One region of the Streptomyces sp. NPDC053431 genome, then DNA from elsewhere that is predicted to be linked to it. Evidence: riboswitches for the same ligand, from Rfam matches in the RefSeq annotation. Region 1 holds a riboswitch; the other holds the start of a gene.
What was found. Region 1 has a riboswitch for cyclic di-AMP ahead of ACIGXE_RS14110 (C40 family peptidase). Riboswitches for the same ligand answer to the same signal wherever they lie in the genome.
Positions count from the first base shown of each region.

Region 1 (4,939 bases):
GCTGTACATCCTGTACATTTTTTACAGAAGGAGGAGCGCCATGCGGCACGCCCTGCGATATGTCCTTCCGGAGTTCACCGAGCGCACGAGCTACGGCACGCGCACCCTCGACCCGTACGCGAAGCTGCTCCAGGAGCGGATCGTCTTCCTGGGCACGCCGGTCGACGAGACCTCGGCCAACGACGTCATCGCCCAGTTCCTGCACCTCGACCACGCCGCCCCGGAGCAGGTGATCAGCCTCTACATCAACTCCCCCGGCGGCTCGATCAGCGCGATGACCTCGATCTACGACACGATCGGCACGGTCTCGTGCGAGGTGGAGACCATCTGCCTCGGTCAGGCCGTCGGGCCCGCGGCGGTGCTGCTCGCGGCCGGCTCCCCGGGCCGGCGGCTCGCGCTGCCCGGGGCCAGGATCGTCCTCCAGCAGCCCACGCTGGACGAGCCGTTGCGGGGTCAGCCCAGCGATCTCGACATCCACGCGCGGGAATTGCTGCGACAGCGCGCGCTGGTCGCCGGACTGCTCGCCGCGCACACCGGGCGGGACCGCGGCCGGGTCGACGCCGACATCGACCGGACCACCGTGCTCGACGCCACGGAGGCGCGCGCGTACGGCCTGGTCGACCACGTCGTGCAGAGCCGCCGCGGGTCCGCCGGCACCGCCGACGAGGGGTGAGCCGGCCATGGTCCCGGAGCTGCCGCCGCTCCCCGCGCTGACGCGCGCCGAGAGCGAGTTCGTGGACGCGTACCTCGAAGTCGTCGACCTGCTGGGAAGAATCAATCCATCCAGGTCCTCGCATACCTATGGGGCCCTGCGAGCCGCCCAGGCCCTGATAGGACGCGCGACGGCGCTCCGGGACGCCCTGACGCTCATGCATATGCGGGGCGAGAGCGAGGTCCACGTGGCCACATTGACGCGCGCGCTAAGGGTGTTGGACGGCGAGCGGCGCTCAGGGCGCGTCACCCTCCCCGGAGAGCAGGCGAGTTGACAACACCGCGTGTCGTGTCGAGGTCCACACGGGGCATGCGCGACGCAGAATCGCTCCCCCGTTCGGCGTAGTCGACGAATCGACATGGAGCTCAGGTAAGTTGCGCAACAGGTGTACACATCTAGCGGAATCGGGCATTCCATCGCTGGTGACGGGGTCGTCGGCCAAACCTCCGAAGATCGCGAAACCCGACTGTCCACTCGAATGGATCAGTCGTGAGGAGCCTCACATATGGCCGTTTCAGCTCGGATTTCGCCCTAGGTGTGGGTCAAGATCCCTGTCGACGACAAGCCCCCGCCACCCGAGGCGGGGCGGTCCGGGCGGACGCCGAGTCCTGCCGCCGTCCCGGACGTCTGGTCGACAGGAGTGGATCGGCAGGAGTGGAGGACCCGAGCAACACGGGACGTGCCCGCAAGGGTGACGGCCCTCGGGGTGAAGCCGCAGCCGCGGCCGGGCATCTTCGCCTGCCCGAACCCGACAGGTCATCCTTCACAGGCGGCTGACGAAGGGTTGCGCATGACTGCGCAGATTCATGTCCCGTCCCTGCTGTCCCGGGCCGGAGCCGTCTCGGCTCTCACCCTCGCCGCCGTGGGCGGCACGCTGCTCGCCCCAGGAGCGGCGCCGGAGGCCCAGGCCGCGACCTCGTACGCCGACACGGCCCTGAGCGTCGCCGCCTCGAAGAAGGGATCGCCTTACAAGTACGGCGCTACGGGCCCCACCAGGTTCGACTGCTCGGGCCTCACGCTCTACTCGTACAAGAAGGCGGGCAAGACGCTGCCCCGCACCGCGCAGCAGCAGTACAACAAGACCCGGCACATCGCGGCGTCCAGCCGCCAGAAGGGGGACCTCGTCTTCTTCCATTCCGGTGGAAGGGTGTACCACGTCGGAATCTACGCGGGTAACAACAAGATCTGGCACTCCCCGAAGACCGGTTCGTGGGTGAAGCTCGACAAGATCTGGTCGGCCAAGGTGCTCTACGGCCGCGTCCGCTGACCGCGGATCCCGCCGCGCCCGCCGCCCGGCGCCCACCGGGCCCGTTCCGCGGCCCCCGCCCCCACGACTCCCGTCCCCGGGGTCGGCGCGCGCGGGGGCGGGCGGTCCCGGGGGCGGCCCGCCCTGTCGGGGCGTCAGCGTCCCTATCGAGGCGTCAGCGTCGCCGCCGTCCAGGGGAGGCTGATCCGGACCGTCTTGCCGCCCTCGGCCGTCGGCGTCACCGCGAGGCGGCCGCCGGCCTCGGCGGTCAGCGAGCGGATGATGACCATGCCGCGCCCGTTGTCCTGCTGGACGGCCGCCGGGAGGCGCCGGGGCCACCGCGGGTGGCTGTCGGTCACGCCGATGTGCAGCCGCTCGTCGCGTTCCAGGCGCACGTCGACGGTGAAGGTGGGCGACCGGCCGAAGGTGTGCTGCACCGCGTTGGTCGCCAGCTCGGAGACGATCAGCCGGACCGTGTCCGCCGTGTCGCTCGCGCTCCCGAGCCCCCAGGAGGTGAGCACCTCGGCGACGTACCTCCGGGCGGCGGAGACCGAGGCCGGATCGCTCGGCAGCGTGACGGTTGCTTCCTGGTGGTCTGCCATGGCGACGCCGTCCCTTTCCCACCGGGCCCCGCCCGGATTGCGCTTCGCGTCAGAGTGCCACCGATCGGGCCGGCCTGGACGTCGATCGGCGAAGATATGCGGATATCTGTCGCCCGAAGCGGTGAACCGTGCGCGCGGCGGCCGGATGCGGACTCGGCGTGCCTGTAAGGCCCTTGAGCGGGCACACGAGCCGTATGACCCTCTCCGACAACACCGTCTCCCGGCACCCCGTCTCCAAGAGCACCGTCCTCGTCCTGGACAGCAGCGATCCCGAGCCCCTCGCCCGCTTCTACGCCGCCCTGCTGGGCGGCACCGCCGAACCGGCCGAGGGCGACCCCGACCTGCTCCTGATCTGCTCCCCCGGGGGCGTCGTCCTCGGCATCCACCGCGACCCCGGCCAGGCTCCGCCCAGCTGGCCACGGCCGGAGGACTCCCAGCAGGCCCACTTATGGATCCTGGTCGCCCCCGACGCCCTCGACGAGGCCGAACGCGAGGCCATCAGCCTGGGCGCGCGGCCGGTGGCGGCCGAGGTCGACGGCACCCGCCTCGACCGGCGCACCGCCGTGCGGCGCTGCACGGACCCGGCCGGCCACCCCTTCGTGCTCGCCGCGGCGCCCGGTGTTTCCGCGTGAGGCCACCGGGCAGCCGCATCCACGTCCCACCCATCGTCCGTACGCACACGGAGGACGAGCATGAGCCACCACGAGCGCCGGCGCACCCTTCCCGCGGACGCGCCGCCCCGCACCACACCGTCCGAGGCCGTCGGCGAGAGCGGTGACGCCGAGGCCCGCCAGGAGGCCGAGGAGGCGGTACGCGGCCGCCGCGGCGACACCGCGCCCGACGCGCACGGCATGGGCGCCAAGCGCCAGTCCCCCGGCCTGGGCCGCGAGGAACAGCGCCGCCCCCACGGGCGCAGGGGCGAGGCCGGGGACGGCGACGTCGAGGAAGGCGACTCCTAGTTAGACGCCAGGGCCCGGGTCCCGGCCGCGGGGCGGGGGCGGGTGGCCGCCGCCAGGACGAACGTGATGCTGATCAGCAGCGACCAGGCGCCGAACTTCTCCACGCCGACGGGCTGCCACCCGTGGAGCTGGTACGGGTAGCGCCAGGCGCCCACGTACGTGGCGAGGTTCTCCGCCAGCCACAGGAAGAAGCCGATCAGCACGAAGGACAGGGCCAGCGGCATCCGCAGGCGGGCACCGCGCACCGTGAACCGCACGGAGGTGCCCGCCGTGACGGCCAGCAGCAGCGCGGCGAGCGGCCAGCGGGCGTCCGGCAGCCAGTGGTGGGTGAAGAAGTTCACGTAGATCGCCGCGGCCACCACCGCCGTCGCCCGGGGCCGGTAGCGCACCAGCTCGAGGTCGAAGAGGTGCCACGCCCGGCAGACGTAGCTCCCGACGGCCGCGTAGAGGAACCCTCCGTACAGCGGGACGCCGGCGAACTTGAGCACGGCCGGTTCGGGGTAGCTCCACGAGCCGAGCGCCACCTTCACCAGCTCGAACGCCAGGCCGATGACATGGCAGACGGCGATGACGGCGACGTCCCGCCCCGACTCCCAGCCGCGCAGCCAGAAGAGCAGGGTGAGCAGCACGCCGTAGACGACGAGCAGGTCGTAGCGGGCCACCGGGAGCCCGGGCAGCAGCGTGGACGCCGCCACCCCCGACAGCAGCGCGATCGCGAAGGCGCAGGCCCGGGTCTGCCCCCAGGCGAAGGCGAGCAGGCGGCGGAAGGACGAGGTCAGCAGGTCGGTGAAGGGCGCGTTCAGGCTCAGCATGATGCGCTGTAGGACGAGCCTGACGACCGGCCCGGTTGCGGGCGGCGGGCACCGAGCCGCTGCCCGCGCCCGGCCGCCGGCGGGGGCTCAGGCCCTCGCGCCCTCCGGTGCCGTGCGGACGATGGTCGTGACCGCGCGCTCGATCTCCGCCTCCGTGAGGTCGGCGCGGGCCGTCAGGCGAAGCCGCGAGATGCCGTCCGGGACGGACGGGGGGCGGAAGCAGCCGACGGCCACACCGAGTTCCCGGCAGTCGGCGGCCCAGCGGAGGGCCTCGTTCGGGCCCGGGGCGCGGACCGAGACCACGGCGGCGTCGGGGCGCACGGCGGTCAGCCCGGCCTCGGTGAGGAGGCGGTGGAGCGTGGTCGCGACCGTGCGCGCCCGGTCCGCGAGGGCCGGTTCGGCCACGATCAGCCGCAGGCTCGCGAGAGCGGCGCCCGTGGCGGCGGGGGCGAGTCCGGTGTCGAAGATGAAGGTGCGGGCCGCGTTCACCAGGTGCTCGATCACCCGGGCCGGGCCGAGCACCGCACCGCCCTGGCTGCCCAGCGACTTGGAGAGGGTGAGGGTCGCGACGACGTCCGGGTCGCCCGCCAGCCCCGCCTCGTGGAGGG
Region 1 covers NZ_JBITXX010000004.1:316,479-321,417, forward strand. The annotation lists gene ACIGXE_RS14100 (ATP-dependent Clp protease proteolytic subunit) at 41-673, shown strand; gene ACIGXE_RS14105 (hypothetical protein) at 681-986, shown strand; cyclic di-AMP (ydaO/yuaA leader) riboswitch at 1,302-1,499, shown strand; gene ACIGXE_RS14110 (C40 family peptidase) at 1,503-1,979, shown strand; gene ACIGXE_RS14115 (ATP-binding protein) at 2,123-2,560, opposite strand; gene ACIGXE_RS14120 (VOC family protein) at 2,755-3,192, shown strand; gene ACIGXE_RS14125 (hypothetical protein) at 3,253-3,519, shown strand; gene ACIGXE_RS14130 (DUF817 domain-containing protein) at 3,516-4,331, opposite strand; gene ACIGXE_RS14135 (8-amino-7-oxononanoate synthase) at 4,419-4,939, opposite strand, start outside.

Region 2 (4,939 bases), on a different contig from region 1:
GACTCTACGGGCGGTCGGCGTGGTCCACGCCGTCCCACAGGTTGTCGTACCAGGGGCGGTCCGTCGCGCCCTGGTCGGTGCGGGGCCGGTGCTCCGCGTCGGGGTCGTTGACGGTGAAGCCGGTCTCGCCGGGCATCACGTAGTGCAGGTGCTCGCGGGCCAGCCGGCGCACATAGGCCGGGTCCTGGAGGCGGGCCTTCTCGTCCCGCAGCTCCTCGACCCGGCGGGCGGCCTCGGCGGCCTTGCGCTCCTGGTCGGCGATCTCGCCCTGCTGGGAGACGTACTGCCGCATCGGGTAGGCGAGCGCCACCACCAGCGAGCAGACGACGAGGGCCAGGAAGGCGGCGCGGCCGGTGAGCCGGGAGCGGCGCGCCTGGCGGCGGGTCTGGGAGCGGTAGACACGGGCGGCGGTCTGCTCGCCGAGCAGCCTGATCCGGGTCGCGGTCGAGAACCGGTCCCGGTCCTTCACGGCCATGTCGTGCGCCTCCCCTGGTCAAACGTGCGTCCCCGCACACGGTACGGGACCGAGTGCGGGGACGTACGGAAGCTGCCGCTACGGAGAGGCTCAGCCCTTGAAGCGCGGGAAGGCGCTGCGGCCGGCGTAGACCGCGGCGTCGTCGAGGATCTCCTCGATGCGCAGGAGCTGGTTGTACTTGGCGACGCGCTCGGAGCGGGCCGGGGCGCCGGTCTTGATCTGGCCGCAGTTGGTGGCGACGGCGAGGTCGGCGATGGTGACGTCCTCGGTCTCGCCGGAGCGGTGGGACATCATGCACTTGAAGCCGCTGCGCTGGGCGAGCTCGACGGCGTCCAGGGTCTCGGTCAGCGAGCCGATCTGGTTGACCTTGACCAGGAGGGCGTTGGCGGTGCCCTCCTCGATGCCGCGGGCCAGGCGCTCCGGGTTGGTGACGAACAGGTCGTCGCCGACCAGCTGCACCTTGGCGCCGAGCTTCTCGGTGATGACCTTCCAGCCGGCCCAGTCGTCCTCGAACAGCGGGTCCTCGATGGAGACCAGCGGGTACGCGGAGACGAGCTCCTCGTAGTACTCGGTCATCTCGGCGGCCGAGCGGGACTTGCCCTCGAACTCGTACGAGCCGTCCTTGTAGAACTCGGAGGCGGCGACGTCGAGCGCGAGCGCGATGTCCTTGCCGGGCACGTAGCCGGCCTGCTTGATCGCCTCGAGGATGAGGTCGAGGGCCTCGCGGTTGGAGCCCAGGTTCGGGGCGAAGCCGCCCTCGTCGCCGAGGCCGGTGGAGAGGCCCTTGTCCTTCAGGACCTTCTTGAGGGTGTGGTAGACCTCGGTGCCCCAGCGGAGGGCCTCGGAGAAGGACTCCGCGCCGATCGGGGCGATCATGAACTCCTGGATGTCCACGTTGGAGTCGGCGTGCGAGCCGCCGTTCAGGATGTTCATCATCGGAACGGGCAGCAGGTGCGCGTTCGGGCCGCCCAGGTAGCGGAAGAGCGGGAGGTCCGAGGCCTCGGAGGCGGCGTGCGCGACGGCGAGGGAGACGCCGAGGATGGCGTTGGCGCCGAGCGAGGACTTGTCCGGGGTGGCGTCCAGGTCGAACATCGCCTGGTCGATCAGACGCTGCTCGGTGGCGTCGTAGCCGACCAGCTCCGGGCCGATCTGCTCGATGACGGCGAGCACGGCCTTCTCCACGCCCTTGCCCTGGTAACGGTTGGGGTCACCGTCGCGGAGCTCGAGGGCCTCGAACGCACCGGTGGAGGCACCGGACGGCACGGCAGCACGGCCGGTGCTGCCGTCGTCGAGGCCGACCTCGACCTCGACCGTGGGGTTGCCTCGGGAGTCCAGGATTTCCCGGGCTACGACGACGTCGATGGACGGCACGAGCATCTCCTTCTGGGATGTGACGCTGGTTGTGACGCATGCGGCAAGGTCTCGTTCGCCTTGCGACAAGAGCCTAACCGGCTCGGGGGCTCCGGCCAGCCGGGCGCCCGCCCCCTGGGACGAAAAAGGACCCGAGGGCAGGTATCTGGGGACGAAACGCCCCGGATCTACCGGAGGGTAACCACGTCGGACCGCCTGGAGCGGCGCCGTGAAGGCGGGTGGAGCCGCGCCATGGAGGCGGGTGGAGCGGCGCCGTGGAGGCGCCTGGAGCCGCGCGCCGTGGAGCCGCGCGGAGCGGAGAAACCCCGGTCCGGAGCGCACGGGGGAAGGGCGCTCCGGACCGGGGTGGTCACTCACCGCGGGAGGGTCGGCAGGCTCACTTGAGGTGGAGCTGCTGGCCCGGGTAGATCAGGTCGGCGTTCTCGACGACGTCCTTGTTCAGCTGGAAGAGCTTCTCCCAGCCGCCCTTGACGCCGTGCGCCGCGGCGATCTTGCTGAGGGTGTCGCCGGCGACGACCTTGTACTCGCCGTCGCCCTTCTTGACCTTCTTGCCGGTCGGGGTGGTGACGGTCTTCTTGGACTCGCTCTTCTTCGGCGCCTGGCGCTGCTCGCTGCGGGTCGCCGGCTGCTCGGTGGTGCGCTGCGGGGCGGCGGGCTTCGGGGCGGCGGTCTCGGCCGAGCCACCGTCGTAGGCGGCGCTGGACAGGCCCACGCCACAGCTCGGCCAGGCACCCTTGCCCTGGCCCGCGAGGACCTTCTCGGCGACGGCGATCTGCTGCGACTTGGAGGCCAGGTCGGCGCGCGCGGCGTAGGCGGTGCCGCCGTACGCGGCCCAGGTGGAGTTGGTGAACTGCAGGCCGCCGTAGAAGCCGTTGCCGGTGTTGATGGACCAGTTGCCGCCCGACTCGCACTGGGCGACGGCGTCCCACTCGGAGGCGGTGGCGGCCGAGGCGGTGCCGGCGGTCATCAGCGGGGCCGCGACGGCGACGCCGGCGACACCGGCGAGCGCGACGACACGGGTGACCTTGGCGGCACGACGGTGCTTGCCCTTGCCGGAAAGCAGCATGGAAGTTCTCCTCACCGACGCCTGCGAGGTGAGCTGTCGGGTTCGGGCGAGTGAGTTGCCCGGCCGCGTGACCTTGCACGCGGCTCCACCCCTAGCCGGTCGCCGGCCGTCTGTCTCAACGGCCGGGGACGGCACCTACCTTGGGTCCCCCGCTCCTGCCTTCGGCGCTTGCGCGACGACTGTTCCCTCCGTCCGGCGGCAGGATTCGGCGTACCGGTCGGTGGGGCCCGCGGTGGCGAGCGGTCACGACCGTAGACACAGACCCCGGGGAAGTTCAAAGTCCATCAACCCGGAAAAATCGCCCCTACTTGCACGCCGTCAGGGGCTGTTTGTGCAGGTGAGGGGCGACCCGAGCAAAGTTTGCGGACGTGACACGCCAGTTCGGGAAGAGAGACCCATGTCTCACTTACGCAGAACGGACATTCACCCCCGAACTACTTAGGAGATTCCGTCAGGCCGAGGTCCAACTCAAGGCTCTGACCAGGGATGATGAGGTCGGGGTCGGAACCGACGGTCTTCTTGTTGGCGCCGTAGAGGGCGGTCCAGCCGCCCGGCAGCCCGTTCTCCTCCGCAATGCCCGACAGACTGTCACCCGGCTTGACGGTGTATTCGTCCGCCTTGTCCGTGGTGCCCGAATTCTCGGTCGTGGCCGTGTCGGTCGCGTCACCCTTCGCCCCGTCAGTCGGCGCGGCGTGTCGCCCGGAATCGGATGAGGTGTCCGGGTTGCCCGGCTCTTCCGGCGCCGCGTCACCCCGGTGCTTGCCGGTGCCCGGCGCGGTCGCGTCCGGCGTACCGGGCGTACCCGGCAGACCCGGCGTCGTGGACGTATCGGGTGTTACGGGCATGCCGGGCGTCACGGGGGAGGTGGGGGTCCCGGGGGTCGAGGTCGCGGGGCCGGTCGGCGTCGCGGGGGTGACCGAGCCGGCCGGGGCCGAGGGCGCCGCGGGGGTCACGGAGGGCTCGACGGTCTCCCGGTCGGAGCCGGCGGGCAGGCCGTCGGTGCGGTTGGACTCGGGGACGGGACCCGTCTTCTGCTTCGGCGTGACACCGGGGCCCGGGTCGACCCCGGGCGCCTTGCCGTCGTTCGTCAGACCGGCGATGGGGGCGCAGGTGGCCCACTGGGTGTCGCCCGCGGCGAGCGCCCGGTCCGCGACGGCGATCTGCTGGGCGCGGCTCGCGAGGTCGGCGCTCGGCGCGTAGGCGAGGCCGCCGTGGCGTTCCCAGCTCTCCTGGGAGAACTGCAGGCCGCCGTAGAGCCCGTTGCCGAAGTTGGCGCTCCAGGCGCCGCCCGACTCGCACTCGGCGACCCGGTCCCATGTCGTCGCGTCGGCGGCGGAGGCGGAGCCGGTGGCGAGCAGTGGCAGCGCCATGGCCGAGCCGGTGACTCCCGCCGCGACGACGAGCGCGGGAGCCTGGCGGGGTCTGCGGTGACGTCCGTTCCCGGAGCGCATGCGGAGTGCCTTTCGCGTGACAGCTGAGACTGCGGGTGAAAGTAGCGGCATTCGAACGTGAGTCACAAGTCGATGCAGCGGAGATCACGCGAAGATCACATTCTTGACGGCCCGTCAGCTCCGCGGGTCTTTGTGGGAAGGCGTGAACTCCACCGGAAGGGTGCGTAGGCCACGCATGATGAGCCCACCCCGCCACCGCAGTTCCGCGGGATCGGCCCCAAGTCGCAGGTCCGGAAGGCGAGTCAGCAGCGTCGCGAGCGCGGTCTGCCCCTCCAGACGGGCGAGCGGCGCACCCAGGCAGTAGTGGATGCCGTGCCCGTACCCCAGGTGCTGGTTGTCACGCCGCGCCAGATCCAGCACGTCCGGCTCCGCGAACCGCGCCGGGTCCCGGTCGGCGGCGGCGAGCACCACGAGGACCGGGTCGCCGGCCGGGATCCGCTGCCCGCCGACGGTCAGCGCCTCGGTGGCGAACCGCCAGGTGGCCAGCTCAACGGGCCCGTCGTACCGCAGCAGCTCCTCGACGCCGGTCTCCAGGAGCCCGCGCTCCCCCGCCGCGAGCGACTCCTGCAGCCGGGC
Region 2 covers NZ_JBITXX010000014.1:45,362-50,300, forward strand. The annotation lists gene ACIGXE_RS27865 (septum formation initiator family protein) at 5-475, opposite strand; gene eno (phosphopyruvate hydratase) at 566-1,852, opposite strand; gene ACIGXE_RS27875 (transglycosylase family protein) at 2,223-2,912, opposite strand; cyclic di-AMP (ydaO/yuaA leader) riboswitch at 2,916-3,089, opposite strand; gene ACIGXE_RS27880 (transglycosylase family protein) at 3,347-4,363, opposite strand; gene ACIGXE_RS27885 (cytochrome P450) at 4,478-4,939, opposite strand, start outside.
Region 2: it holds a riboswitch for cyclic di-AMP, as region 1 does, so the genes downstream of both, ACIGXE_RS27875 (transglycosylase family protein) here and ACIGXE_RS14110 (C40 family peptidase) in region 1, are expected to answer to the same signal.